DNA from 4 places in the Sporosarcina sp. P7 genome. Region 3 is predicted to be linked to each of the others. Evidence: riboswitches for the same ligand, from Rfam matches in the RefSeq annotation. Region 3 holds a riboswitch; each other region holds the start of a gene.
What was found. Region 3 has a riboswitch for thiamine pyrophosphate ahead of thiC (phosphomethylpyrimidine synthase ThiC). Riboswitches for the same ligand answer to the same signal wherever they lie in the genome.
Positions count from the first base shown of each region.

Region 1 (7,723 bases), on a different contig from region 3:
ATGCACCGAATCTGCGTAAGAAACTTCCGACCGCACGGTATCGACAAATCACTTCTAATCCTTTACCAAAGACCGTAGCAGGCTTCACCGTCATCGTCACTTCATCCAGATCGGCATCGATGTAATGCGTCGGTACGTTTTGCTCCTCCAATTTCTCGAAAAAGTATTTCGTCATGCGAAGTCCAGACTTCCCAGCACCCTCAATCGTCAGTCCTACTGTGTTGGCACCTGGATCAAATACACCATCTTCCCCTGTTACATCATCCTTGAATTTTAATAGCACGTGGCCATCTTCCAAGCGGTAGACGTCTTTCGTTTTACCAGAATAGGTTAATTTCATCCGTACGATTCTCCTCTATTCATAAATGTGTACTACTTATTCAGTATAAAGCACTTTGACGAGAAGAAAAAGTATTGTTTGACAAAAGTTGATGGGCGTCAAGGTCATTTTCACAAAATATTCTTATACTTAAGTTAACAAATACACAAGAAGAGGATGAGATCAATGAAAAAAGTCGTATTTTTAATGGAACCATTCAGTTGCCCGTCATGTATCAAGAAAATTGAAGGCGCTCTATCCCGAGCTAAAGGCGTACAGCAAGTAAAAGTATTATTCCACTCAAGTAAAGTTCGGGTCGAGTTTGATGAATCTATCGTAGAAGCCAATGAATTGCAGGAGTTGATTGTAAAACTCGGATATCCAGTTCTCAATCAAAAAGTCTCATAAAGAGGAGGTATTCAAATGAATGCAAAACAAACCGTGCGCATCACTTCCCTATCCGCGATTTTACTTGGTGTAGCTATCATCTTGCACTTCGCGGGCTTTCATGATGCGCGTCAGATTACATTAATCGCGGCCACTTTAATCGCGGGTACTCCGATTGCCATAAAAGCTTGGAAAGCTATTCGCATGAAAGCTTTCAGTATTGAACTTCTCGTGACAATTGCGGTAATCGGTGCGCTATTTATTGGTGAGTATGTAGAATCCGCTGCAGTTACGTTCTTATTTTTATTCGGAGCGCTACTTGAAATTCGTACAATGGAGAAAACTCGCTCGTCCCTCAAGGCCCTTATTGATCTGGCACCACTAGAAGCAAGTGTCTTTCGGGATGGTAAAATCATGACAATCGCTGTTGATGAGGTAGTAGTCGGTGACCGGGTAATCGTTCGCTCAGGAGAACAAGTGCCAGTTGACGGACCGATTGTTACAGGCAATGCTTCTATAAATGAAGCAGCCATCACGGGAGAATCTGTACCGGCAGCCAAATCGCTAGACGACCAGGTGTTCAGTGGTACATTAGTAGACAACGGATATATCGAAATAATGGCAGAACGCGTAGGTGACGATACAGCATTTGCTCGTATTATCGAGCTAGTCGAAGAAGCACAGGAAGCCAAGTCGAAAACGCAAAAATTCCTTGAACGATTCGCCAACATCTATACACCTTCCATTGTCGTCTTATCGATGATCGTCTATCTGTTCACACGCAACATCGAAATGACATTAACCTTCCTCGTCATCGCTTGCCCTGGCGCTCTTGTCATTTCCGCTCCCGTTTCTATCGTAGCGGGAATCGGTAATGGTGCCCGACATGGTGTGCTCATTAAAGGTGGCGACGTGATGGAACAATTGGCGAAAATCGACACAGTCGTCTTTGACAAAACAGGCACATTGACCAAAGGACGTCCAGAGGTAACTGATATCCATAGTTGGGGTATCGAAAAAGAAGAGCTACTGCGCCTCACTGCAGAAGTTGAACTATTGTCCGAACACCATCTCGGTCAAACGATTGTCCGCGAAGCAAAGAAGCGCTTGATTGGCTTGACACATCAAGCACGTGACGCAAACGTTATGAAAGGCAACGGCATTCTTGCTGAAGTAGACGGCAAGCAACTCGCAGCCGGCAACCGAAAACTGATGGCCTCGCAAGGTATACCTATTTCTAGTGACGTGGAAGCTTATGCATCTAAGCGGGAAAAGGCAGGTAATACGGCCGTGTTCGTCAGCATTCATGGAAAGATCGCAGGTATTATTTCCATAGCGGATCAAATCCGTCCGGAAGCACAGGCTGCTTTGGCCAAATTACGAAGAAGCGGTATCAAACAAATGATTATGCTAACTGGCGACAATGTCCACACTGCCCGTCTCGTCGGTCAACAACTTGGTCTTGATAGTGTCCACGCGGAGCTTTTACCTGAAGATAAAGTCGCCGCTGTTCAAAAGCTGAAAAAACGAGGACATCGTGTAGCCATGGCCGGTGACGGGATCAACGATGCGCCTGCGATCGCCACGGCGGACATTGGGCTTGCCATGGGCAAAGGCGGAACAGACATTTCCATGGAAACAGCTGATATCGTCTTGATGGCGGACCGGCTTGATCAATTCGCCCATGCCTATGCATTATCGAAAGCGACTGTCCATAACATGAAACAAAACACATTCTTTGCGGTAGGCACAGTCTTCCTCCTGTTGGCCGGTGTACTGTTAGGTAAAGTGTTCCTAGCATCCGGAATGCTCATTCATGAAGTAAGTGTACTTCTGGTTATATTGAACGCCATTCGATTAATACGCTATACTAGTGACAAACCAGCCAATCGAAATATAAGCGAGGTGAAAGTGAATGAGTCAACAGCCCCACAATAATACGACGGATCAAAATATGTGTGTATCGCTCGTTCCGCTGTTCAATCATTTGGAAAATGAACAGATGAAACACGTGGTAGGACTCGCGCGAAACACTTCGCATCCACGTGGAAAAATTATTTACAATGAAGGCGACTGCTCCGAAGGTTTATATATTTTGCATAAAGGACGAATCAAAGTATACCGCCTTTCAGAAAACGGCAAAGAGCAACTCGTACGAATTTTAGAACCGGGAGATTTCACGGGTGAGCTGTCGTTATTCAACGCCAAACCTCATGACGCCTACGCAGAAACACTTGAACCCGTGGAATTATGTATTATTCAACGTGATCAAATGCAACAACTTCTACAAAAGCATCCTGCGATCTCATTAAAGATGTTAGAGGAGTTCTCCTCTCGCCTCGCTCGAACAGAACAACGAGCGGCGCGGATCGGTATGGAAGCAGCAGAAACGCGTATCGCCATGTATCTAGCTGACTTATCTGAAGAACAACAACAATTGAAAGTCGAATTGCCGATGAGTCGCAAAGACCTCGCCTCCCACCTCGGGACGACACCTGAAACGATTAGTCGAAAACTTAGCGCATTCGAGGAGTCCGGCTGGATTCGCCAGTCCAGCATGAAAACGGTGGATATTCTCGATTTGGATGCTTTATTACTATTATAAAAGAAACTCTTTTCATTCTACTTCATACATGATACGCTAGTTCTGAAAACTTAATATTTTGACCATTAGGGGAATCCTTCACAAGGACTGAGAAAAGAGTGTGGCTCTGAAACCCTTATTACCTGAACAGATTAGCATCTGCGGAGGGAAGTGGCGAGTCGTTCCGTATATATTTCTGTCGACACATCCACCACTTTCCGATTCGGGAAGTGGTTTTTTCTATTGGAGGGGAATGAATGAAGTTACTTGGCGTGACCGACGACTGTCTTTCGATTGATGAACTGACTCTCCACTTGCAGCAGACTGCACATTTTCTAGATGCTATTATTTTGCGGGAGAAGTCCAAGACAGACGAACAACTGACAGATTTGATTACGCGTCTTGCGAATAGTGGATTTCCACTCGAAAAGCTCATTATACATGCCAGACCAGACGTAGCAAGCAGGCTGAATCTCACGAAAGTACAGCTGACTAGCTATGGCATGTCTTTACAGGATGCACATCGGAAATTTCCCAAGCTACAATTCGGGTGCTCGATTCATTCAGTTAAAGAAGCAAAGGAAGCGATGGCAGAAGGAGCAGATTGGCTCTTGTACGGGCATGTTTTCGAGACGAAGTCAAAGCCCGGCCTACCAGCGCGCGGCACGGAAGAATTATTTTCTATCGCAAAGTATAGTTCGATTCCCGTGTATGCAATCGGTGGAATTCAGCCGCATCACTTGCCTGATTTACAGCGAAACAGCGTAGCAGGCGTGGCTGTATTATCCCCTATGCGTTCACTAAAAATCTTACAAAGTTATAGAATAGGAGGCGTGTCTAATAATGAAAAAGATTGATCTGAACGGGAAATCCTATTCGGTCGTTCCGGAAGTAGCAACGATTCAACAGCTACTTGAGCACTTGGGATTGGGTGATCGTATTTTAATTGTGGAGAAAAACAAAGAGGTTTTGCAAAAAGATCACTATGACGCACCGATTATGGATCGGGACCAAATTGAAATTATACATTTTGTAGGAGGCGGATGAAGATGTTAAAAATTGCAGATAAAGAATTCTCTTCGCGGTTATTACTAGGTACAGGGAAATATCCTTCATTTGAAATACAAAAGCAGGCAGTTGCAGTATCAGAAGCAGAAATCCTTACGTTCGCAGTACGACGCATGGATATTTTTGAAGCGTCACAGCCCAATTTTCTAGAGCAATTGGATTTAACTCGCTATACATTACTTCCAAATACTGCAGGTGCAAGTACAGCAGAAGAAGCCGTACATATCGCACGTCTCGCAAAAGCATCAGGACTTTGTGACATGGTGAAAGTTGAAATTATTGGATGCAGCCGTTCATTGCTTCCTGACCCAGTAGAGACATTACGCGCTACTGAAATGCTGCTAGAGGAAGGCTTTATTGTATTGCCTTATACGTCAGACGATGTAGTGCTCGCAAGAAGACTATGCGAATTAGGTGTTCATGCCATCATGCCGGGCGCTGCGCCAATCGGTTCAGGCAGAGGCATTCTAAACCCGCTGAATCTGTCATTGATCATTGAGCAATCGAGTGTCCCCGTCATCATTGACGCCGGTGTCGGCTCTCCAAAAGACGCGGCATTCGCGATGGAACTCGGAGCAGACGGTGTATTGCTGAATACAGCAGTATCGGAAGCGGCTAATCCCGTCATGATGGCAGAAGCAATGAAACTCGCGATTGAAGCAGGACGTCTCGGTTATAAGGCAGGACGTATGCCAGTCCGCGATTACGGCGTAGCAAGCAGTCCAACTGAAGGGCTTGTGACGAATTGACCGGAAAATATTCTCGGCAAGAGCTATTTGCACCTATCGGACCAGTTGGACAACAGCGTATCCGCGAGGCAAAAGTTTTCGTCTTAGGAGCGGGTGCACTCGGTTCTTCCGGAGCGGAAATGCTTGTCCGTGCAGGGGTCGGCGAACTAACGATTGTCGATCGTGATATTTTGGAGTGGAGCAATCTTCATAGACAGCAATTATATACAGAGCAAGATGTCATCGATCAATTGCCGAAAGCGATCACTGCGGAAAGCCGATTGCGCGCAATCAATAGCGATGTGAAAGTTCGTGGAATTGTGGCGGATGTGACACCTGAAAATGTTCTCGACCTATTCGAAGGACATCAGTTCATTCTCGACGGCACAGATAATATCGAAACACGATTATTAGCAAACGACGCAGCGTTACAACTGGGCATTCCCTTCTTCATGGGTGCTTGCGTCGGTAGCTACGGGCTGACGTTTCCTATTGGCGTAAAAGAAGGCTCGCCCTGCTTGCACTGTCTACTCGAAGCGTTACCACCACAGTCTTTAACATGCGATACAGTCGGCGTCATCTCACCAATCGTCGTTACAACGGCTGCCCGTCAAACCGCCGAATTGCTGAAGTGTATAACGGGCGCACCGATGGAACCGCGCCTGGAATCCGTCGATTTATGGACAGGCGAACGTGCTGCAATGGATGTGCACAGTATGAAGAAATCTAGTTGTCCAAGTTGCTCAGACTCCCCTGTCTATCCTTATCTGACTGCTAATGAAGTCATTCGGACTGCTGTGCTGTGCGGACGTGACACCGTGCAACTGTCATGGCCGAAGCACCGACAAGTGGAACTGATACCATTTGCCGAATCCATTCGCGGTATTGTCTCTAATTTAAAGCAAAATCCTTATTTGGTTTCTTGTGAATATAACGCTCATCGACTCGTGTTATTCCGTGATGGGCGGATGTTGGTTCATGGAACGAAGGATATCATGGTTGCACGGAAGATTGTCGCCGGTTTATTGGGATGATGCTTGGTGCTTAGAGCGCTCGCACGTGGGCTATGAGCGATGAACACGGTCGATAGAGCGCTTAACGCGTGGCATAGAGCGCTCGCGCCTAGACTATGAGCGGATAACACGTCGCATTGAGCGCTTAACCCCTGTATAGAGCGCTCCGCCCAATTTTATGAGCATACCCAATAAATCCTCCAATAAAAAAACGCTTCGAAAAGCTGTAAAACAGCCTTCCGAAGCGTTTATTTCATTATTTATTAAGCATTCCGCTCATTCCGTCGAATCCAAAGCCATCTCAGCCGAACTCTCCAACTTCAACACACCATCCGTCATCTTGTACACCTTATCCACGTATTGAATCAACCGTATATCATGCGTCACGACAATGGTCGCTGTCTGATTCGACTTCGTTTCATTACGCAACAACTCCATCACCTCAAACGCCCGATCCGAATCGAGCGAAGCGGTAGGCTCATCCGCCAAAAGAATCGCCGGCTTGCTGAACAACGCTTTAGCAATCGCCACACGCTGCCGTTCACCGCCAGACAAATCAGAAGGATAGTTCTTATGCAACTTGGTAATACCTAAATCCTCGTATAACTTGCGTTGCTCGTCTTTGGTCATATTGTCTTTCTTCACTTTATTTAGCAATTCAAGCTGCTCGTCAACAGTTAGGAACGGTACGAGGTTAGAAGCCTGCAATATAAAACCGATTTCCTGCAAACGGATTTTTGAACGTTGCTTTTCATTTAGCTGCGATAATTCCTTACCGTTAATGATAACTTGACCTTCGCTTGGCGTTTGCAGAGCACCAGCCACCGTCAGGAATGTACTTTTACCTGAACCTGACGGACCGATAATCGCGACCAATTCTCCACGTTCGACTAAGAAGTTGGTCTCCTTCATCGCTTCAACGAGCGTATTGCCTTCACCGAACGTCTTTTTTGCATTTCGTAGTTCCAGTACCATCGTTTACCCTCCTATCGCTTCGAGCGGATCAATTCGGATAATCGTCCAAACCGAAATGACTGCTCCGAGAATTGCCACTACTATTAAGATCAATCCATAAATTATCATGGTAGGTATATCAAACATAATAGGAACTGCATTTGGCAGGAAGCTTCCCGCAAGCAACGTCAGTCCAAATGCCAGGACAACCCCGATCAACGCAAGAATGAATGTCTGTGCGACAACGGATCTAGCCAAATAGGCGCTGGAAATTCCCTGCGCTTTCATCAGACCGAACATGCTGATTTTCTGTACGGTCAATACGTATAAGAAAATGGCAACGATTGCCGCTGAAATGACAAACAGGAAGTAAATCATATACACTAACGTCAAATTCTGCTCTGTATAACCCGGCAGATTCTCGATAAATGTTTCCGTTTCAATGATTTCCGTATTGTCCGGCAATGAAAGTGTAGCCCAGTCTTTGTCTCTGATGACAATTGCGTTAACCAAGTCTTTATTCATTGTATAGGCGTCACCATATTTAATTTTCTGCATATCATTTAACTTCATATAGAGAATAGGCGATGCATTAAAACGAGCCTTTTCTGTGAAGCCAACAATCGTCAGTTTCGTGTCAGATGAAGATAACTCGAGCGTATCTCCAATC
Region 1 covers NZ_PDZF01000003.1:113,733-121,455, reverse strand. The annotation lists gene CSV60_RS04845 (phosphoribosylaminoimidazolesuccinocarboxamide synthase) at 1-340, opposite strand, end outside; gene CSV60_RS04840 (heavy-metal-associated domain-containing protein) at 506-727, shown strand; gene CSV60_RS04835 (heavy metal translocating P-type ATPase) at 743-2,644, shown strand; gene CSV60_RS04830 (Crp/Fnr family transcriptional regulator) at 2,622-3,311, shown strand; TPP riboswitch at 3,369-3,477, shown strand; gene CSV60_RS04825 (thiamine phosphate synthase) at 3,548-4,147, shown strand; gene thiS (sulfur carrier protein ThiS) at 4,134-4,337, shown strand; gene CSV60_RS04815 (thiazole synthase) at 4,334-5,107, shown strand; gene CSV60_RS04810 (ThiF family adenylyltransferase) at 5,104-6,120, shown strand; gene CSV60_RS04805 (ABC transporter ATP-binding protein) at 6,376-7,074, opposite strand; gene CSV60_RS04800 (ABC transporter permease) at 7,078-7,723, opposite strand, start outside.
Region 1: linked by a shared signal. The riboswitch ahead of CSV60_RS04825 (thiamine phosphate synthase) and the one ahead of thiC (phosphomethylpyrimidine synthase ThiC) in region 3 are both predicted to bind thiamine pyrophosphate.

Region 2 (7,723 bases), on a different contig from region 3:
CCACATCACGGAAGAATTGATCCAACACTTTTCCAAGCATAGGTCCACGCCATACAACTGGTGCGTTATCTTCAACAAAGAAACCCATCGAAATCACTTTTACGCCAAAACGTTCCACTGGCATGATACGATCTTCTCGAACTTCAGGCATAGCTGTAATCCCCATCATATCCGGAACACTGAATCCATAAATATCTGCATCGATCAAACCAACTTTTTTGCCACGTCTGGCCAAGGCTACTGCTAAGTTGACGGAGACAGTAGATTTCCCAACGCCGCCTTTACCAGATGCAATCGAAATAAATTCAATATTGGATACAGGGGATAAGATATCTTGTGCTTCCGCTTCCGTAACTGTACCACGGAATTGCTCTAATACTTCCTTAGGCAACTCTTCAAATCGTATGCCTACAGAGTCTGCTCCTGCATCTTTCAACACTTCAACTATTTTTGATTGTAGCGTCAATTGCTCTCCGGTATTCACTTTCGCAATCGCGACTTTAACACTGACGTGTTCTTTCTCAGGTTTAATGGTTACACCCACAATACCATTCGTTTCTGCCAATGTTTTATGTAAAAACGGATCTTCCAATGCGCCAATCAGTTCACGGACTTGTTGTTCATTAATCACATGTAACACTCCTTACTGAATTCATTCACTCCTTTTTAGTATATCATATTCCCTATTCACCCAACCGTCATATGCATTATTGCTCTTCAGCAAGTTGATATTTTACAATTCCATCTACAATCGCCGCTGCTATTTTTTTCTGATACGATTTATTTGCCAACAATTTTCTTTCTTCCGGATTGGATAGGAAGCCTGTTTCTACTAATACAGCTGGAACCGGTACTTTTTTCAACAAGTAGACTCCTGTGATTTTCATCGCTTCCCGTTCGGTATTTTTCAACTGATCACGCAGTTCAAATTGGATGGAAGTCGCTAGTTGCTTACCATCAGGATGGCCGCCCGGATGATAAAATACTTGCGCCCCTCTCCAACGTTCTTCTGGAATTGCGTTAACGTGTACGCTGATAAACATGTCCGGCTTTGATTCTACTGCCATGCTTTCACGTAGTTTCAAGTCTGCAAACTTTCTGCTTCTCAACGAAGTGAACGTCTCGGAGGGTGCATGTTCTGCAACTGCATCGCCGCTTTTCTCCCTAGTCATTTCAACAGTTGCTCCTTTTTTCTTCAATAGTTTACTTACTTCATGAGAAATGTTTAACGTAATATCTTTTTCAATGAGTTCACCTGCCGAAGCACCTCCGTCTTCCCCACCATGTCCAGGATCAATGAGAATGCTTACCCCACCGAGTTCTGAGGGCAGAAAAAAGCCACGATCGGATGCTTTGACGCCGTATAACACTCCACCTAATGAGAAAATGATTAGCATCACTGCCACAAGCCACTTTTTCATACAGACACCGCCTTTTTCTTTCACTATACGCTTGGTCTTTTCAGGTTATGTCTATCTAGTACATGACGGGAAGTTTAGAGTTGATAATTAATTGGATTAAGCTAAGCTACAGATTGGTATCTGCGAGGGCAAAGGCATCGTTACACTAAGCTTAGGAAGATTCACAGGACTTCAATCCGCTCTAGCTGATACCCACTTTCCTTATACTTCTTTCCCTACATTAGAACTGTGAGATCTGTTAGCGAATGACGTTTTTTTGGAAATACAAGCAAAGCGATAAGCGTGTGTATACCATGGAGTTAGCAAACACTACTCCGTACAGACGAAAGTGCGCACAAAAAAGCTGTCGTAAGAAGTTTTTCACTTCTTACGACAGCTTTGGATTCGTATATTATTTTGTTTGACCTTCCCACGCTAGCATGCCGCCTACCATGTTTGTTACATCAAAGCCTTCGTCAGCCATAAGCTCTTGCGCACGACCGCTTCTGCCGCCTGAACGGCATACGAGAATGTAAGGTATTTCAGCATTCAAGTCATGCATTTCGACTGGCAGATTACCGAGGGCGATGTGTTCTGCGCCTGGAATCATACCTTCCGCTACCTCGTCATCCTCGCGTACATCGATGATATTCAATTCTTTACCACTTTCTAGTTGCTCTTGTACTTCTTTTGCAGTTAATTCTTTTAAAGTCATGAATGATATCCTCCCAAGTGTTTAATGTACCCTTATTCTATCTTGCTAGGTTGAGCATTGTCTATTTAAATGAACTAATTAGTATTGCTGTAATTCTTTCGTAGTATGTCCACGGTTTTCCCATAATCTAGTCGTATCCGCTACTGCGACAATCGCAGGGATATAGCGCTCGGATTCTTTAATAGTCAGCTCCAGACGGGATATAAATGAGGACAGTTCCATCATGAAGTCACCGCCACTTACTTGCAAATTATATACTAATTCTGAGACTTCTGCGTCTACATCCAATTGATCACCGAAATCCTCTTTTAACATATTTTTCACTAGTAATTGCTCGGGCGTTTCTTGTACATACTCCTCGTCAATGAAACACAATAATTCTTCTCTTCCAGGTATATAATACGGCTTTCTAGCTGCGTTTTGTCTTAGGTTGTCCTTCTCGGCTTCTTCGCTTGTCGCTTCAGCTACAAATTCGTTTGATTGAATATAGACGAAGCTCTCCTCTAGTTTCTCTTTCACTCGCTTAGTTTGCAATAATCTTTCCACTTCATCCAATGAAATCTTCTCTTCATTTTGATCATTGTAAATCTCCATTACTTTTTCAATAGGCACAATCCCATATAGATTTGTGCACGCCACAATATACTTCATTACCATTTCTTTATTCAACATACACACGCCTTTCGCTGATCTGGATACATTCCCTATGTACTCTTTCTGTATTATATCAAAACTATTACCTATTGTTCTGCCTGAGAACATTTTGATCATCCTTGAAGGTTTCATAATATACTATACCAACTAGAAAATTCAGGAGGAATGGTATGGGTGCTATAAATGGCAACGAGTTTGTGCGTAGAATAAATGAGCAGGACGCGGAGATTTGGCTAGATGGACAGCAATTAAAAGGACCTATTTCTAAACATCCAGCCTTTAGAGGGCTTATTGAAACAAAGGCTTCTCTGTATAATTTACAATTATCACCTGCACATAAGGCTCTCATGACATACGCCTCACCAGTCACAAACGAGCCAATTGGACTTTCTTACTTACAACCGAAAACTAAAATGGATTTGCAGAAACGAAGAGTTATGACAGAAGAATGGGCAAGACTTTCCTGTGGCTTACTTGGTAGAAGTCCAGATTACCTCAATACTGTGATTATGAGCTTTGCCTCTTCTTCCCCTCACTTGCTCGGCAAAGAAAACTGTTTTCCAGAACATATTCAAGCGCTGTATGAACGTGCGCGAGAAGAAGATCTATCTTTTACTCACACCTTTATTACACCGCAGGTCAACCGATCACAGAATGCCTTTAATACGTCAGATGAACCGATCTCCGCGAAGATTGTAGGCAAGACATCTGAAGGGCTCATCATTAAAGGAGCAAGGCTACTAGCCACACAGGGCGGCGTGACGGATGAAGTGTTGGTGTTCAGCACGCCTTCATTTCTTGGGGATCCTGATGAAGCTTTCGCCTTTTCCATTCCTTCCAGTACAGAAGGTTTACGTTTTCTTTGCAGGGAATCATTTGTAGGCGGGAATTCTACGTTTAATTACCCACTGAGTTCACGGTTTGAAGAGATGGATGCTATAGTTGTTTTCGATAATGTTCTCGTCCCGTGGAAGCGTGTATTCTTTCATCACAATAAGGAAGTAGCTTCAGAATTTTTCTCAATGAGTTCATTTCATCCATTTGCTACCCATCAAGTCATTACGAGACAGATCGTCAAGACGGAGTTCATATTAAATTTGGCAGAGCAACTCGTCCAAACGATTAATATAGCGGAATATCTCCACATTCAAGAGAAATTGTCTGAAATAATTATAGGGCTCGAAACGATGAAAGCCTTGCGAGATAAATCCGAAGCCGATGCATTACCCGATCAATGGGGTTATATGTGTCCAAGTGCGATACCACTTCAAATAGCTAGCAATATTTTCCCAAAAGTCTATCCGCGTTTTAGTGAAATCATTCAGCTAATTGGAGCGAGTGGGATGGTTGCGCTACCTACCGATAAGGATTTTCATTCGGCTATTCAACCTGATCTCACAAAGTACCTACAAGGTGCTACGAAAACCGCGTTAGAACGTGTACAACTATTTCGGTTGGCTTGGGATTTGACGATGAGTTCGTTCGGCACAAGACAAACGCAATATGAACGGTATTTCTTCGGTGATCCAGTTCGCTTATCAGGACATCTATACCGATCCTATCCAAAAGACGCAGGACAAGAAATGATACGCCGTTTACTCTCAGATTAAATGAAAAGTCAGTAATTTGCCGAAATTATGTCAGCTCATCGTATTTGCCAGATGCTACACCTTGTATATGGAGTTGACGATTATGGTGCTATCTGTAAATAGAATTGAGCTATTTCAAGAAGCAGTCCAGTTTATTCACAGTTGTTATGATGAACTAGGACTTTCACGAGAAGAACAAATCAACATTGGTGACTCTACATCCATTGAAATGACTAAGTTATGTGAAAGCCTTGGTTGGCAAGGAGCCAAAACACCTTTTGATGTACTACCGCTTGTCATTCAAGAGTATGGGAAATCTCCGCGGCTTTTTGAATTGCCAAAGTCGTTAGTAAAAGAGGTACCTATCAGTCATTCCGAAATCAAAGGAATTTCTGAGTTGCATACAAAATGGTATGCTGTTCCGATCATTTCCAATATGCGTCTTGATATCGGTGGAATTGAACATCCCATGGCACCATTTAACGGCTGGTATATGGGTACGGAAATTGGAGCGCGTAATCTTGCAGATGCGGACCGTTATAATATTTTGCCGTCTGTCGCCAAACGGATGGACCTTAACACGAAATCCAATCGATCTCTTTGGATAGACAAAGCACTTGTAGAGTTGAATATAGCCGTTCTACATTCCTACCAGCAAGAAGGCGTCACACTTGTTGATCATCATACCGCAGCTAAACAATTCAAATCGTTCGAAAAGAAAGAGCAAAGTGCAGGAAGAAAAGTGACAGGTAACTCGGTATGGCTCATTCCACCACTATCACCCGCCGCTACCCATGTCTATCACAAACGGTTTGCCAATGACATTATCACTCCCAATTTCTTTTATCAAAGAGATCCCGAATAAACCAACGCCCCTACACCATGTTATATGGTCTAGGGGCATTGGCTTATTGAACAGGTATTTCTTGAAAATCGATGCGAATAAATTTACCTGTTTCAGCTGAATAGGTGACAGTCACTATTACACCGAATTCCCGCTCTTCCTCTTTTAACCAAAGCTGAAATTTCTCCACGCCCGTAACTTTTTTTGAGTCGGTTGCGATATGCAAATAATCCTTGATATCTGCATGAGGATATTTGAGCATCGTTTGTTTGATCGCAAGCCTTGACCATTTGGCGTATGCCGGTACTTCCACTTTACTAAGTGCAGCAGCTGACTCATCACTAGTACCCGACCCACTTGTCAATAAAACTCCAAGTGCCAAACCTATTTTTGCAAAGATGGCGCACACCTCCTTTAGGAATAGCATGCGCTGTTTATATCCATTCAATTCTAAATGAAATACATCCAACTTAAATAGTCGGACGTTTCTTTTATATTAATTTGTAATCATCTGTCCTTCATGCATACCAGGCCACATTTGCTTCGTGTAGGCCATGTCCCAGAACATATACTCATATCGAGTCGTATTAAGGAAGATCTCCTCTAACCTCACTAATTCTGATTCAGGCTTGCCTTCTGCAGTTTCGTCCATTAATTCTAAGCACCAAGTAGCCAACTCGCCAAAGTCTTCCGATGAATACATGCGAATCCAGTCACCATACAATGGATGTTCCAGCGCACCAGGCAATTCCGAAAGCTCTTTGCCGATCTCCCAGTAGCTCCACGCACACGGCAATAATGCAGCGACAACTTCCGCTAGAGAGCCGTTTTGACTTACATGTAGCATATAGTGCGTGTACGCTAGGACAATTGGAGACGGCTGAGCATTCTCGAGCTCTTCCTCGGTAATGCCAAAGCGTGCTGCATATTGACGGTGAAGTTCCATTTCAGTGTGTAGTGTACCGTTAAGCAATGCAGCAAATTTACCCATCGTCTCTACATCCGTAGCCTTCATCGTGCCCACAGCAAACACTTTCGCGTAGTCAATTAAATACAAATAGTCTTGCACCATATAAAAACGAAACTTCTCCTGATCCAACAGACCATTTCCAATCTCTTGGACAAACGGGTGACTATGATTCTGTCTCCAAATCGGTAATGTCTTCTCTAATAAACGTTCTGTAAACTTCATGTATACTCTCCCCTTTTTCGTGATAAATGAAAAAGCCACTTCTTGACAAGAAGTGGCGGAGAGACATCACAGAGCACAGAAATAAGCTAAGTAACATCTACACCACTTCCTTACGCCGGTATGAACCGGATCAAGTTAAAGGGTTAAAGCATATGCTTCTCTCAGCTCCACAGAGCACCCCTAGCGGTAACAACTATTTCATTTGTATATTCATTGTAGTCTTAACTTGTCAGAAAGGTCAAACGAATTGAGATTGCACGTAGCCTACATACAACACAGTGATTGGCAGAAGACCTTATGTTTGTCTCACTCAATCGAATACGTTTATTCGGCAGATTTCACGAAGTGTCAATTTGTTATTCTAGATGTTCTTTTAGCTTTTTCTCAACATCTTCTTCTATTTTTTTTACGCGCTCTTCTTCTAGTTTACGTCGTGGTTTAGGATGATACCATTCAATTTTGCCATTAATGAATGTACCTTTAAATTCTTCGCCTTGAATCTTCAATTTAAATGACTGAAGTGGTCGAGTTTGACTTCCGCTATTCGATTGTTCGATCTCAATATCATCCGCTTCACTTCGAATCCCTTGCTCTGATAGAAGTTCCAAAACTTTATCCTCTATGGCAATTACTTCTTCTTCGCCAACATCATGTTTGGGATGTGGATTAAGCCATTGGATTTTACCGTCATGATAGTCACCTTTATACTTACGACCTTCTAAGATGAGCTTAAACTGAATTCGCTCGTACTGCCTGTCTTCAAAAACTTTTTCTGCTTCAAAGTCATCTACCACAGGGAACACCTCCAAAAATAGTATAAAGCCTCTTTTTATAAAATGGCTCATCTTACGTTATCCATAACTACTAATTCAAGCCTTCTAGCCTGAAGTTTAATTACCCATCATTCCTGCTCACGTAAAAATCCTTTAAAAAAATTTAAACTCTAATATAACTTAGCAATAGGTTGTTGTCAAATCCATTAATATTCTACTATGCTTTATATCATTCGAATATATGGTCCAAACACCGTAAGTCGTAGCGAACTTACTTCCCGTACACTCTATTACATCTTCACTCACTACCAGGCGGAAGATCAACTTCACACATGTGTAACAACTTTATTGCAGCCTTTAATAATTACCGTGAATGTTGAACCAATACACGCAAAGACTGCTATACATTCTATTGACTTGACGGACATGGTTAATCCTACGAATGACACACCACGTATGTATAATAATACCCTAATTTTTGTGTTTCAATCATTTGAACAGTGACAAAGTTGTTTGAACAAACTGCAGAATATATACGGAATAATTTAGCCTTCTT
Region 2 covers NZ_PDZF01000001.1:213,512-221,234, forward strand. The annotation lists gene CSV60_RS01145 (Mrp/NBP35 family ATP-binding protein) at 1-631, opposite strand, end outside; gene CSV60_RS01150 (N-acetylmuramoyl-L-alanine amidase) at 708-1,421, opposite strand; gene CSV60_RS01155 (rhodanese-like domain-containing protein) at 1,813-2,115, opposite strand; gene CSV60_RS01160 (hypothetical protein) at 2,194-2,877, opposite strand; gene hpaB (4-hydroxyphenylacetate 3-monooxygenase, oxygenase component) at 2,940-4,379, shown strand; gene CSV60_RS01170 (nitric oxide synthase oxygenase) at 4,462-5,223, shown strand; gene CSV60_RS01175 (DUF3889 domain-containing protein) at 5,267-5,650, opposite strand; gene tenA (thiaminase II) at 5,699-6,394, opposite strand; TPP riboswitch at 6,485-6,586, opposite strand; gene CSV60_RS01185 (YheE family protein) at 6,751-7,188, opposite strand.
Region 2: linked by a shared signal. The riboswitch ahead of tenA (thiaminase II) and the one ahead of thiC (phosphomethylpyrimidine synthase ThiC) in region 3 are both predicted to bind thiamine pyrophosphate.

Region 3 (7,723 bases):
TTACATTTGAATCTTTGTTTGCTGTTGCACCACGTCCAATATAGCGCATTTGTGCACGGCGATATCTCGGATCTAATTCTTCTTGGAACTTTAAAACGTTCCAGTCCAACTTTCTATCTCCCAATCTCGCAATATATTTCTTTTCAAAATCCTCTACTGTTGTGAACTCCATGTTTTCTTCCTCCCTATTTTAGACCTCTTGACGAAAACGCTTATTCAAAGAAGTCTCCTGTTTTATATAGAAAACAATGTTTCTATATGGTCATATCATACTTCTAAATAAATTCATTGTCAACACAAAATTTCAAATCTTCTAATAATTAACTTGGTGATTAATGAGATGCTATGAAAAGATCGAACATTATCCGAAGATTGTGTGACGGCATTTGTGGCTGGTGAATCCGTTTGAAACCGCAGTTATTCACTTGGATGGAGGATGTACATCTCGTGCTGCTCGATCCGATAAATCAGATGTGGTGAAAGGACTCGACCAAGGTGCGGATGATTATATTACGAAACCATTTGACGAACGCGAACTCACAGCAAGAGTACGTGTGGCATTACGACGTACAGAGGAAGAAAATCAACCAAAGACTATTCAAGAAGGCCCATTTCCTCTTGACTTGGAATCCTATTCCATCCTATATGACACGCATGAAGTACGTCTAACGTTAAAGAAATTCTATATCATAGAAGCGATGATGAACCGGCCAAATCGAACGTTCACACGGGAAGACTTGCTTCAAGTAGCTTGGGAATACGACACGTTTACAGAAGTCCGGACAGTCGATTCTCATATTCGAAATCTACGGGATAAGTTGAGGAAATCCAATTTTCCTATCGAAGAGATTTTGTTGACGGTTTGGGGGATCGGCTATAAGTGGAGATAACGAGAGCTTTTCAATTTATAGTTATCGATCATAACTTTTATGCTGCATATCGCGCAATAAAGATAGAAAAGGCTACTTCCACGAATGGAGAGTAGCCTTTTGTTATTGATCTGTGCCGAGGATAGACCGAGGTGTTTTTCTTAATTACGTAAAATAACATACACTAGATACACGACGTATGTTACAGCTAGCATCAAACCTTCACGCTTACCAATTTTGAAGCCAGTTCTAGCAAATAGCAACAATACTAAGGTCAATACAAGCATAATGACAACGTCACTAAATACTTTATCGTTCACCGCGATCGGCGTAATGACAGAGGAAGCCCCGAGAACAAACAGGATATTGAAAATATTGCTTCCGACGATGTTCCCCAAAGCGATTTCACTTTCTTTTTTCAAAGCCGCTGAAATCGACGTAACCAATTCAGGTAGAGATGTACCGATGGCGATGATAGTAAGGCCGACCAATGCTTCACTCATGCCAAGAGAATAAGCGATCTTCGTAGCATGATCGACAACCAAATCTCCGCCGAAAATAATCGCTGCGAGCCCGACCAAGGTAATTAGTATATTCTTTCCCCATTTCACGTTCTCAGTAGCTTGTGTAAATGTGGAATTTTGACGGCTTCGAAGGCCGAGTTCAATCACATAGTACATAAAGATCGAAAGGAATAGCAGGAAAATGATTCCATCGCCGCGCGTGAGCACATTGCTGCTGAAGCCTTGAAGTGCCATATCACTCATCAACACCAACATGACAATACCTGCCAGTAAAGTGAACGGAATTTCTTTCCGAATGGTTTCGCTCTGTACTTTCAATGGAAATAGGAATGCTGCTATTCCGACCACGATGGTGATGTTGAAAATATTACTTCCCACTACGTTCCCCACTGCGACGTCTGCATTTCCACCCATCGCCGCAATAATACTGACCGTCGCTTCTGGTGAGCTAGTTCCGAGCGCTACAATGGTTAGCCCGATCAAAATAGGGGGAATTTGCAGTAGCCTTGCAATATTTGAAGAGCCATCTACGAAATAATCGGCTCCTTTTATTAATAATATAAATCCAATTATTAATAAAATATAGGACATTTATTGATTACCTCCTCCAAGGGAATGAAATTTCTAGTCGATAAAATATTTTGTCCAATTACTGCACATATGATGCGACTTGTTACATTCACAATGACCCATAACACCATAGGAATTTGATTTTATATACCCATAGGTTTCATTGTTCTCAATCGCTAATATTTTATACGACGTTAGCTCCACTACAACGATCTTTCCTTCTTTGTTTATTCACTTTTGATTATCTCACGTCATCACTGCTAATGCATCCTTCAAGTCATACAAAGATATTCATTTCTCATTAGAATCTACTTTTTTGAGTGTTATGGAAATCAAAAGTATACTAACTCTTTAAAAACAGCTAATTATATGGTAGACTATTCCTGTTCACACAATTAAATACTATAACTAGGGGTGTCCAACGTTATTGGACTGAGATGGAATGATAGTATACGCATTCCGGACTCTTTGGACCTGATCTGGCTCGTACCAGCGTAGGGAAGTTTTCATTTTATCAGCGACGCGTATTTTTGCGCTTTGAAGACCAGGTCCTATCTACGGAACTGGTCTTTTTTGTTGCCGATTCCCTTTACTTGAATCGAGTCATGGTCAAACCTCAAAAGGAGACGATGACAAAATGCAAGAGAAGAAAGAAGAAATTCATATCCATGAATGCTTTCCGGCAAGTCGAAAGATTTATGTACGAGGTAGTCGTCCAGACATACTCGTACCGATGCGCGAAATTGAGCTATCATCCACTGTAACTGATCAAGGCGAAATACCGAATGAACCTTTTCGTGTCTACGATACAAGCGGTAAATATACGGAAGCTGGTTATACAGTTGATATTAAAAAAGGACTTCCGAATATCAAGAAGAACTGGATAGTAGAACGAAATGACGTGGAAGAATATGAAGGCAGACAAGTGAAGCCGCGGGATAACGGGTATCGTTCCATGGAACAAATGCAAAACGACACAGAATTTCCATTGTTGAAACGCAAACCATTACGAGCAAAAAGTGGCAAGAATGTTACACAAATGCATTATGCACGCAAAGGAATTATAACACCTGAGATGGAGTTCGTTGCTATTCGTGAAAATGTAACGCCTGAACTTGTACGGGAGGAAGTTGCGCGAGGCCGAGCCATTATTCCGTCGAATATTAACCACCCAGAAGTGGAACCGATGATTATCGGCAGTAAATTCCATGTGAAAATTAATGCGAATATCGGTAATTCTGCTGTCTCCTCATCCATTGCTGAAGAAGTGGAAAAGATGACCTGGGCTACACGTTGGGGTGCAGATAATATCATGGATTTATCAACTGGAAAGAACATTCACACAACACGTGAATGGATTATCCGCAACTCGCCTGTCCCAGTGGGAACGGTTCCGTTATATCAAGCGTTGGAAAAAGTTAACGGCAAAGTGGAGGATCTCTCATGGGAAGTATTCCGTGACACGTTGATTGAACAGGCAGAGCAAGGTGTCAGTTACTTTACCATTCATGCGGGTGTTCTACTTCGTTATATTCCCATGACGATTAATCGTGTGACTGGCATTGTCTCACGAGGTGGTTCTATTATGGCCCAGTGGTGTATGTTGCATCATACAGAAAGTTTCCTGTACACACACTTTGAAGATATATGTGAAATTATGAAACAATACGATATTGCTTTTTCGTTAGGAGACGGATTACGTCCAGGCTCTATCGCGGATGCCAATGACGAGGCCCAATTCGCTGAACTTGAAACACTTGGAGAACTAACGAAAATTGCTTGGTCCCATGATGTACAAGTCATGGTAGAAGGTCCTGGACATGTGCCAATGCATTTAATCAAGGAGAACATGGATAAGCAAATGGAGATTTGTCAAGAAGCCCCTTTCTATACACTGGGTCCTTTGACGACAGATATTGCTCCTGCTTATGACCATATCACTTCTGCCATTGGTGCGGCTATGATCGGTTGGTTCGGGACCGCGATGTTATGTTATGTAACGCCTAAAGAGCATCTCGGTCTACCAAATAAAGAGGATGTGCGTGAAGGCGTCATCACGTATAAAATTGCAGCACATGCAGCTGATTTGGCAAAAGGTCATCCCGAAGCATACAAACGGGACGATGCATTATCAAAAGCCCGTTTTGAATTCCGTTGGAGAGATCAATTTAATTTAAGTTTAGATCCCGAACGCGCGATGGAATATCATGATGAAACATTGCCGGCCGAAGGAGCAAAGATCGCCCACTTCTGTTCGATGTGTGGGCCGAAGTTTTGCAGTATGCGAATTTCACACGACATTAGAAAATATGCGGATGAAAACAGTTTAGAAGAGAAGCTTGCAATAGAAAATGGCATGAAAGAGAAAGCTAAAGAATTCAAAAAATCCGGTGCTGAAATCTATCTTTAATAAGGAGTGAATGGAGTAATGACAACTGAACAGTTAATTCAGCAGATTACTGTAAAACGTCGAAACCTACATCAATTAGAAGAACAATTGGCACTCTTGCAAGCACAGTGTATACACGAATATACCGAAACCTTCACCTATAGGAAATGCTTGAAATGCTTGAAAATAGAGAGTGTTCATTATTAATAGATGTTCTGCCATTCAAAAAGAGCCTTTGTGCTCTTTGTGTCTCCTAGAAAAATTGTTAGTAAAATAAAAAACAACAAAACCCACCTCGCCACTTTGTAATGTGGATCGAGGTGGGTCATTTTTTGACGGGGATTTAAATTGATTTCTTTAGAAATTCAAAGTGTTGTACGCTGATTATACGATTGAAGGTATCCGGATTATTGAACTTATTAATTTTTAATCAAATTCTTCATATTCGTTCGGATGCTGCCCTTCTATTCTTCCCGCTTCGCCTTTATCTAAAGAGTCAATTTGTCGAATATCTTCTTCTGTCAATTCAAAATCGAATACATCAAGGTTTGCTTTTTGATGGTCGTAAGTAGATGATTTCACGACTGTTAAGACTTCATTCTGTAAGTTCCAACGAATAATAATTTGCGCGGGTTCTTTATTGTATTTTTTCGCGATAGATACAATCGTTTCATTTTCTAACACGTCGTTTAATTCGCGCCCTAAAGGACTCCATGCCTCCGTTACAATGCCGCGGCTTTTATTGTATTCCACTAGTTCGTTATTAGTAAAATACGGATGGCGTTCAATTTGATTGGTAGCCGGCGTTACACCAGTTGTGTCAATGATACGCTCCAGATGTTCTGGTAAGAAATTAGATACACCTATTGTCTTAATCAGTCCGAACTTCTGCGCATCGACTAACGCTTGCCACGCTTCTACGTATCGATCTTGTTTTGGAAGTGGCCAATGAATCAAGTACTTATCAAAGTAGTCGATTCCGATACGATACAGTGACTCTTGAATCATCAGAATCGCTCGTTCGTAATCATGTGAAGCACCAGGAAGTTTGGAACTGATCATCAATTCTTCTCTAGGTACAGATGATCGCCGAATAGCTTCCCCTACCATTCCTTCATTATTATAATTCGTTGATGTGTCAATCAGTCTGTATCCCGCTTCGATCGCTGTTAACGTACTGACCACACCTTGCGCACCTTTTACTTTCACGGTTCCAAAACCAATTGAAGGAAGGCTCGTTCCATCATTCAATCGCATCGATTGTACATTCATTTGATCCATTTTTATCTACTCCTTTTTACTAGGGAAACTCTTCTATTGGCAAAACACGCATTCATCGGACGTATCTTCTACTCGCCTATTCCATGTAATTTCCCTTGCTGAAAGTTAACTAAACATTCTTCTCTGTTTAGAATGTAAAAAGCACCTGTGACTGCAATGAACATGAATGGCTGAACATCCACATTCGTTACCGACACAGGTGCACTTTTTGTTTTTCCTTAAACAATCGATCTAGCATAAAAAGAGTAGCAAACAAAACCGTCTTTTGTTTATTCGAAAAGTATATAGAGAATAATAGTAACGTCACTATAGTCTTAATACCTTACTCACGCTTCTCTATCTTCTATCTATAGCTTATAACTTAAGTACAAAGCTATGTATTCATTAGTTCAAGGGAAAGCGATCCCTCACAACCTACTTATTTATTCAATTTTATCATCCATACGAGCAAATCTTGCAGAACCGTTGTGTGGAGAGTGTAGTAAATGTACTGCCCTTTTTTCTCTGAACTGACAAGACCCGCATTACGCAGGATGTTTAAATGATTGGAAATGCTAGGCTTACTCATCTCGAATTCTTCATGTATTTCACTGGCAGTTAAAGAACCTTTTTCACTGAGTAGAGTTAGTATTTGTCTTCTCGTTTCATCATTTAATGCTTTAAAAACTTCATTCAAATTGAGTCTCTCCTTCCGTTTAAAGTATTTAGTTGTTTGTCTAATTAGTTATTCATCTAATTATATACTACTTGAAGTGATTAAAAAAGCACCTGTTTTGAAAACAACTTTGAATGGTTAAACACTCATGTTTGTTTTCACGCAGGCACTTCAGGTTTATACGTTTGACGGCCTCATACTCTCTTTTAATTTGTCATGGTATTTCACCGGAATTCATACGATCCTGTCTCACTAAGTGTTCAGCAATGTTTGCCCCAATAAAGAAAGCTGGCGCCGACGTATTGCCATCCGAAACAAACGGTGCAATGGAATCATCCGCAACGATCAAATCTTTTACACCGTATACTTCACCGGCAGCATTCACCACACCATTTTCTTCATTTGGTGCCATTCGTAGCGTGCCTTGTATATGATGTGTTGGACCTACGTTTTCCTGAATGAACTTTTCCAGTTTGTTTTCGTCATGAATGGTTTCCAGTGATGGTGTAACGAGTTGATAGTGCGAATCTATTTTTGATAGTTCTGTTGCAATATTTTTAATGTAAACTCTGTAAATGTTTTTTATAGTTTCTAGGTCGGAGCGTTTATTCAAAAAGTCCGCATCGGCAAGTACAATCTTTAATGGATCCCCATTTTGGATTTTGACAGATCCTTGGCTCTTTGGTTCCAATAAAATAATGACGATGCTTAACATTCCGCCAGTACCGATTTGACCAATTAGTTGCACCCCACGACGGTTGGGGTCAGCACCGGGTGTTGGATCTGGTAAGAAGGCTCCACCCGTATACAGCGCATAGGGATCAGCATCCGGAAGTGCTTTGTCATTCGGATTCGTTGTAAAGGTGGTCGTGTTAACTGGATGGGTAGTCATGTTCATTCCCACATTCGCGTTATGATGAACGACGGGAATACCGGCTTTATTAAGTGAATCCGACGGTCCGATTCCAGAAAGCAGTAAAAGTTGAGGGCTATTTATTCCTGCCGACAAAATGACTTTTTTACGAGCATATGCGTAATAACATCTTCCTTCCTTAAGAAATTCAACACCTATTGCCCGCCTTTCATTATCAAAAATCACACGCTGAACCGTTGAATTAACAGATACTACTAATCTTCTTCCATTTACTCCTTCACCGTTTTCATTCACTACATCCGATGAAAGAAACGCTGTATCCGCACTTTCCCGTTGGCCATAGGGGGTCTGGTAAAGTTGCCACCTCGTAAAAGGGCCAAGTGGTGTGTTGGGATCGTTATAATCTAAAATTCTTTTGAAACCAGTGGCTTTTTCCATCGCCCTAACTAATTTTTCAGCCATGGTAGTTGGATTAGCAGGAGCCTGCCTGATATCCAACTGCCCGTTATATCCTCTCGCATTTGGATTTTCCGTTTGGCCATTGTAGTTTTCTAGTTTTGA
Region 3 covers NZ_PDZF01000004.1:191,179-198,901, forward strand. The annotation lists gene CSV60_RS06380 (cupin domain-containing protein) at 1-172, opposite strand, end outside; gene CSV60_RS06385 (response regulator transcription factor) at 396-890, shown strand; gene CSV60_RS06390 (calcium/sodium antiporter) at 1,031-1,984, opposite strand; TPP riboswitch at 2,364-2,481, shown strand; gene thiC (phosphomethylpyrimidine synthase ThiC) at 2,601-4,373, shown strand; gene CSV60_RS06400 (aldo/keto reductase) at 4,779-5,633, opposite strand; gene CSV60_RS06405 (autorepressor SdpR family transcription factor) at 6,052-6,309, opposite strand; gene CSV60_RS06410 (GMC family oxidoreductase) at 6,503-7,723, opposite strand, start outside.

Region 4 (7,723 bases), on a different contig from region 3:
GAGGAAATCCAGACCATGAAATCATTACACATCTGCAGACAGCAAATGTTGAGCAATTGGTACTGGGTAGTCGTGGAATGAACATAATGCAGGAAGTAGTGCTTGGCAGTGTAAGTCGCAGTGTAATGGAGCAAGCAAATTGTCCAGTAACAATTGTTAAGTAAATGAAGTGGTCATATGATCTTGTTCACTGGACATTTATATTAGAATTATGGTTTTCTGGGAAGCTGATTGTTGGATTTTTGTTAAATAATTGGTAGAATGATTTTGGATTGATAGAACAGGGACTTACTGCTGGACTATACGATCCGTGAAAAGGGTATAGAGTATGAGAATGGAATGTTATGTCTGTGACGGAAGCTGAGAGAAGATCTCAATTGTAAAAACGAAGAAAGTAGTTTTAGGAGGTTTTATCATGAAGATTGCTGTGGCGGTAGATGGCTCAGATAATGCATTACGGGCAACAGATTACGCGATCATGTTAATGCAACAATTTTCTGGAGCGAAACTGGAATTGATCCATGTGATCGACTTTAATAAAGAAGATGAGCGATTGTTAAAACAAAGTCCTAACAGTCTTGCTATGTACCAGAAGAAGAAGATGCAATCTGCATTGAAGTTAGTCAATGATAGTGGAATAGTCGCAGAAGTTACAATGCTCCAGGGAAATCCGCATCAGCAAATCATTAAACACGTAAACACGAATGAAATTGATCATCTCATCCTAAGCAGTCGCGGTTTAAAATTACTTAAAAAGCTAGTTATGGGTAGTGTCAGTCAAAAAGTAATTAAACATGTGAATAGCTCTGTCACGATAATTAAATAAACAATATAAAGCAGAACTGCCGTAGCATATCCTACAGATATGTTACGGCAGTTTTTTAGAGTCTTTTACTGTCGGCGTATGCTGGTTCTGGACTTTGCGTTTTCATATCGGTGATTGAAGAATTATCTTCCCACTTATCTAGTATCACGGCATTGGCTGTATTGCCAAATACGTTCAACAATGTACGGAAGCCATCAGTCAAACGATCCACTCCAGCGACAAGCGCAATACCCGCAAGAGGTAAATTGGCTGCGGCAAGTACAGTGGACATCATAATGATACCTGCACCTGGCACACCAGCTGTACTAAATGATACGACAAGTGCACTGACAATGATTGCTAGGATTTGTGCGCCACTCAGCTGGATATCAAATAGCTGAGCAACGAATAAAGCATTGAATGTCTGCAAAATGCAAGCACCGTCCCGTTTCAAGGCAGTTCCTAAAGGTATCGCAAAACCTGCAATCTCTTCTTTCATTTTAAATTCTTTTTTGCTATTTTCAATAGCGACCGGCAATGCTGCATTAGAGCTAGCCGTACCGAATGCGATACCGAATGTCGGCTGGAAGCTTTTCCAGAAGTGCTTTGGAGACACATGCAGGAAGCTTAAAATAACAAAGTACGCGATAGCCATCAGTGTCAAAGCTAAGATTAATCCTAAAATATAAACAAATAATTTTTGCAAAATATCAAGACCTTGCGTGGCAATTACAGAACTAATTAAGGCGAAAACACCTATTGGCGATAATTTCAAAACAAGCATCGTAATCTTTTCTACGATAGTGTGTACGCTTTCTACGAATGAAAGAAATGGTTTTGCTTGACTGCCAGCCATACGAATTCCGATAACAACAATAATTGCCGTGAAGATAATCTGCAACAAATTCCCTGTGGCGAACGCTTCGAATGGATTGGTAGGAACTATCGAAATCAACCATTCAAGAATACCTTGTCCTTCCTTTGCCTCTCCCGCTGCCACTTCCCCTAAGCCATCTACCATATTCCCGGGTTTCAATACTGAAGCGGTGATGTAACCAATGACAAGCGCGAGTATGCTTGTGCTGATGTAAAGGAATAATAGCTTCCCTGTCAACCGTCCAACTTTTTCAGAGTGATCTATACTAGAGAAACCTACAATCAAAGATGTAAACACAATGGGTACTACTACGAACTGGATTAAGCTCAAGAAAATTTTACCAATTGGGGAAAGTACGTATTCATTCAATTGCGGTACTGCTTGCGGGAGAAAGATATTTACGATAATGCCGAAAATTATACCCGACATAAGACCGACTGTGATTTTTGTTGAAAGTTTCATAGAAAACAACTCCTTAAATCCTTATTGATATAGTAGGTTTAATATAATGAAATATATATGTTTTGTCAATGCTAATAATTCTAACTATTGAAAGAGTGTATACAAGTCGCCAAGTTTATTGAGTCTTGTTCAATAAGATCGAATGGTTTCACGATGAATTGAAACCACTACCTTAAGAAAGGGCAATTATGTATACAACTAATATTAAATCATGTAAGATACCCCTGTAGGTATGTGAGGAGGGACGAGATGAAAGAACAATCGTATGAAAATCATACACGGGTAACACCTTTGCAACACTATATTTGGTTACCATTAAGCGTTCTATTGATTTTGACAACAGCGATCTATGGAATTTATCAATTTGTAAAGCATGGTTTTTCAATGCAGATTATGTTATTATTCGCTGTCATCGTTCTTGCTATTATTCCAGGGATGCTTGCACGGATTTATGCGTTGTCTTTGCAAGATCGATTAATCGTCACGGAAGAACAGCTTCGTTACTTTATGTTGACGGGTAACCGTTTAGCTGCACATTTGACGAAATCACAATGGATTGCATTACGATTTGCTTCAGATGAAGAGTACGTGGTGCTTGCGAATCGAGCAGCAGTGGAAGATCTGTCACCTGATGAAATTAAGAAATCCATAAAATCATGGAGAGCAGATCATCAGCGTGTGTAATGAAAAAAGAGAGCACAGGATCTGAACTAGATCTGTGCTCTCTTTTAATTTGGTTACATATTCTATATCGCTAATTATCGATATATTGATAGCAAAAAGGCTGAAGATAAACTACATATCATGACAAGTAAAAACACCATATCTACCCCGGTATACCGTGTAGGATAATAATACGTCCTCGCAGCACCCATCTGATACTGTTTAGCTTCCATCGCCACGGCAATGCGTTGTGCGCGACGTATACTTTGGGCAAATAGAGGAACTGTATGGGACTGCAATCGTTCATATATACCTCTAAATCCTTTTGAAAACTGGATATTCCGTACTTTTAAAGCATTCCTACGAATTTGCAGCTCTTCAGTGACAGCAGGAATTAAACGAAAAGCTGCAATAAAGCTATAGGCATATTTAGACGGCAGACGAAACTGCTGCATCATAGCATAAAAGAATAGTACGGGTTGGATTGTTAAGATAAACGTAAAGCCGAAGAAGCCAAATGAAAGTGATTTACTCCCGAGCAACAGCGCGTGTTGAATACTCTCTTCGGAAATCTTGAGTAGTCCCCATTGCCACAACACCGTTTCACCCTTACCGAATAATAACATCGTCAATCCAGTGGACAGGAATGAAATGACTAACGGAATGGAAAGCAATAAAAGTTTCTTCAGTGAATAGCCGCTGAATATATAAAATAATATTCCATATAGAATAGCTTGTGAGATAGCAAAAGGTAAACTTTGATTCACAAGCGTAATGATCAAGAACGCAAAAAATACGATGAATTTTAGCGCGGGATTGACTCGGAATAGCCAGGTTTCGCGTTTAGGTGTGAACCAATTAAACACTCTTTGCACCACCAACTTCATTAGCCGTATGCACAACGCCGTCAACTACAGTCCAAACAGCAGTAGCGAAGTTCTCTACTATTTCCGTATCATGCGTAACCATCAAAATTGTCATGCCTTTCGTGCGCAACTGCTCCAATTTCTCAAGAATAGCGAATGTGTTTCGTGCATCCTGTCCAAAAGTAGGTTCATCGAGTAACAGGATATCCGTACTAGGAGTAAGGGCAGTTGCTACACTCAAGCGACGCTTTTGGCCCGTAGATAGTTGATAAGGATGGCGTGAAACGGAATCGGGCAGGTTAAATAAGCGCATCAATTCCTTTGCATACATGTCTGCATCGGCTTTTGGCATACCGTGCAAAGATACTGTTAATTCTTCCGTGATCGAGTTCGTTACAAATTGTAGTTCGGGATTTTGAAAGACGAGCGATAGACCTTTCGGGAGTTGCCGTTTCTTCTTTTTCCACACAATGGCTACGCCGTTCACTTCATAGACGCCGTTAGTCCGAAGCAATTGCATAAGAGATAAAAGCAATGTACTTTTACCAGAACCATTTTCCCCAACAATCGTAATCCAGTCACCGGCCTGTACAGTCGCATGTTTGGCGGAAATCTTCTCCACTAGACCACGATAACCGTGAAAATCCTCGATATGAATTTTCTCTTGTGATGAAACCACTTGACGATTTAGCATCATCAATTGAAATGCATCAGAAGTTTTATATTCTTCCCATACCCCTGGATACCAAATGCCATAACGTTTCAGTTCTTCCTGAAAGTTTGCAAAAATATCTGCAGGTGAACCGTCTGCTAGTATGACACCATGATCATTAAACAACACAACACGATCTACCCAGTCAGCAATCAAATCGATTTTATGCTCCACGATGATCACAGTTTTATCAGCGGTTGCTTCTTTAATAGAAGTCCAAATCTGTTGCGTGCCTTCCGGATCCAGTAATGCGGAAGGTTCGTCCAGAAATAGCACGTCCGGTTCCAATAATAAAACAGAAGCCAATGCCAACCGTTGTTTCATACCTTGAGACATTTCATTGATGGGCGTGTGGGCATCTATCAAGTGCAAGTCTACACGCTTCAACACCTCCTCAATAAGAGGTGCCATTTCTTCACGTGGCACCTGAAGATTCTCTAAAACGAATGCGAGTTCTTCATCGACGTAGGTCATACAGAACTGTGTATCTGGGTCTTGGAAAACGAACCCCCACGAGTCTGGTAACTGAATGCTTGTTGCTTTCATTGGCAGTTCGATAGAGTTCGGGATAATGCCACTCAGTACTTGAAGTAAAGTGGATTTCCCACAACCGCTAGGACCGAGCATGAGAACTTTTTCACCGGACTGAACAGAAAAGGAGAGGTCCTTAAAGACCAAAGCATCTTCTCCAGGAAACTTCAGTCGTAAATCGGTAACGCTGATGTTATTCATAGTTGGATCATACCTCCGCTTTTACTGATCAAGCATCGTATATTCTTTCTTATCGACGGGGCGAATTAGCGATGTCACACCTGTTGCTTCTAGCGCTTTTACAATAAACACAGCGAAAATACCTGTGAAGATGAATGCGCTGATTGCACGTAATCCGTATTTCACAATGAGTGCCCATGTTTCGAGTGCTGCGTAACCATAAATCAAATCAAGTCCGAAACTTGCAAGACATGACGCGACTCCTGCTAACCCTGCAATTAAAATAGAATAGCGTCGATAACGGAATGCAGCGAACAATAATTCAGCAGCAAGTCCTTGTGCGAATCCATACATCAATACTTCAATACCATGGCCGGCAAATGAAGACAAGGAAGCCCCTGCAATACTTGCGATGAATGCAGTACCGGGCTTTCGTAATAATAGGAAGGCAAACGGTCCCACCATGAACCACATACCGTAAAGCAGTTGACGTGCAACAGGCATGATCGGTTTGACGACAGTGTATAAATCATCCCAAAACTTCATGAGCACGCCAAATACAACGCCGATCATGATGGTGATCAATAAATCGGTAAACTTTAACTTTTTCAAACTCTTCCACTCCTCGTTATTTTTTATACAAAAAAGCCGTCTGAAGAGCAGACGGCCGAGGAAGGAAAGAGATTCCTGTATAATTCCATCGATCACGCTCTCTACGCTGGCATTACCCAGATCAGATTAACGGTCAGCAGAGGATTCATCTGCTATCTCAGCCTGATTCTCTCAAGCACCCGGACGGACAATCATGTAAGCAATTCTAGTATACAGCACGTTGAATTGTGTGGCAACTTATGAAATTACTAGACGTTCAATTAAATGCTGACAGTTCAAGTGGAACATATTGTATTGAAATCCTGATATACTAAAAGGATCAAACTGTTCATAATTATATTCTCGATATCATGCAAATAGAGTGTAAAAGGAGTTTTCACATGACAAAACATATAGCATTTATTGACGTGGAGACAACAGGCATGCGTGCCGAGACGAGTGAAGTAATCGAGTTAGGGGTTATGCTGGGAGAGTATGAAGATAATCGTATTGTTCGAGTGGCAGATGAGTATTGCGAGTTTCAAGAACCGTTCTATTCTATCTCCCCGATCATTACCCAGCTCACTGGCATTACCGATCAGATGGTCAGAGGGAAGTCGCTTGATATGGATAGAATACTAAAAATACTAGATCAAGCAGACGGTATAGTAGCACATAACGCATCATTTGATAGGGGCTTCGTTAGTCGACTATTACCTGAAACGCTCGACATGGACTGGTATTGCTCCGTTAGACAAATCAAATGGAAAAATTATGGATTTGAAAACGGCAAACTACAACAATTGCTGAGAGCGCACCGAATTCAAGTGCATAACGCCCATAGAGCGCTCGATGATGCGAAGAATCTAGCTGTGTTGCTGAACTCATCCAATCCCAACTTGGCGGATGATACATTCATCTCGTATTTGATGAATAAAGCCCCAATGAAGAAACCAGCAAAATCAAGATTTTAACTACTAGAAAGACCAGTCATCATGGGATGACTGGTCTTTTCCTTTTCGATACGACTCTTGGGTTACTGCGGCCATGTGGTTTCTATGCTACTACTATATTTAGTTGCGCGTCATGTCATTGATACAAAAAAATACAAAAATCTACTGTCCATGGAATAGTTTATCTAGATAAAAGGGTATGGTAAATAGAAGTATGTGACTTACTAAATAACTGAAAGGAATGAGAAGATGAAAGTAATTACAAAGAAGTCACATAAGAAGTTACGTCTTCTATTGCAAGCCTTTTTCGTCATGATGGGTGCAGTGATTACAGCGTATGGACTTGAGTCAGTCCTTATTCCAAACAATGTATCGGATGGTGGGGTTACAGGACTAAGTATTGTGGGTTCTAAAGTTTTTGGACTTCCGTTAGGTGTATTAATTGCGATTTTAAATATACCGTTTATCTTCCTTGGTTACAAACAGGTAGGTAGGCGCTTTGCAGCACTTTCTGTCGTGGGCATCGTATCCTTAAGCGCCAGTACAAGTTTAATGCATCATATTCCCATCATTGTTCAAGATGATACATTATTGATAACTGTCGTTGGCGGTATCATTATTGGAGTCGGAATCGGAATAGCTTTGCGTAATGGTGGAGCACTTGACGGTATTGATATGCTCGCAGTATTGCTTTCAAGAAAACTCCCATTTGGGACAAGTGATCTAATCTTATTCCTAAATGTTTTTGTCTTTATCGTCGTTTCAACTGTCTTTGGGCTGACTGGTGCGATTATGTCAGCAATTGCTTATTTCATCGCATCGAAAGTCATATCTATCATGGAAATTGGATTTAGTGGTTCCAAAACATTTAAGATTGTAACGGATCAACCTGAATTGATGATAGAAGAGATTCATGAACGTTTAGGTCGAAGTGCTACTTATCAAGTGGTGCAAGGGAGTTTCACGAATAAGGAATTCATAGAAATCACTTGTAATATTTATCATTTGGAAGATAGTAAAATGAAAGAAATCATTCGTGACGTAGACAAAAATGCATTTGTGGCGGTATATGAAGTTGCAGAA
Region 4 covers NZ_PDZF01000006.1:85,268-92,990, reverse strand. The annotation lists gene CSV60_RS07800 (universal stress protein) at 1-164, shown strand, start outside; gene CSV60_RS07795 (universal stress protein) at 416-826, shown strand; gene CSV60_RS07790 (dicarboxylate/amino acid:cation symporter) at 882-2,144, opposite strand; gene CSV60_RS07785 (DUF6526 family protein) at 2,394-2,828, shown strand; gene CSV60_RS07780 (energy-coupling factor transporter transmembrane component T family protein) at 2,903-3,673, opposite strand; gene CSV60_RS07775 (ABC transporter ATP-binding protein) at 3,666-5,117, opposite strand; gene CSV60_RS07770 (ECF transporter S component) at 5,139-5,708, opposite strand; TPP riboswitch at 5,790-5,901, opposite strand; gene CSV60_RS07765 (exonuclease domain-containing protein) at 6,089-6,661, shown strand; gene CSV60_RS07760 (YitT family protein) at 6,890-7,723, shown strand, end outside.
Region 4: linked by a shared signal. The riboswitch ahead of CSV60_RS07770 (ECF transporter S component) and the one ahead of thiC (phosphomethylpyrimidine synthase ThiC) in region 3 are both predicted to bind thiamine pyrophosphate.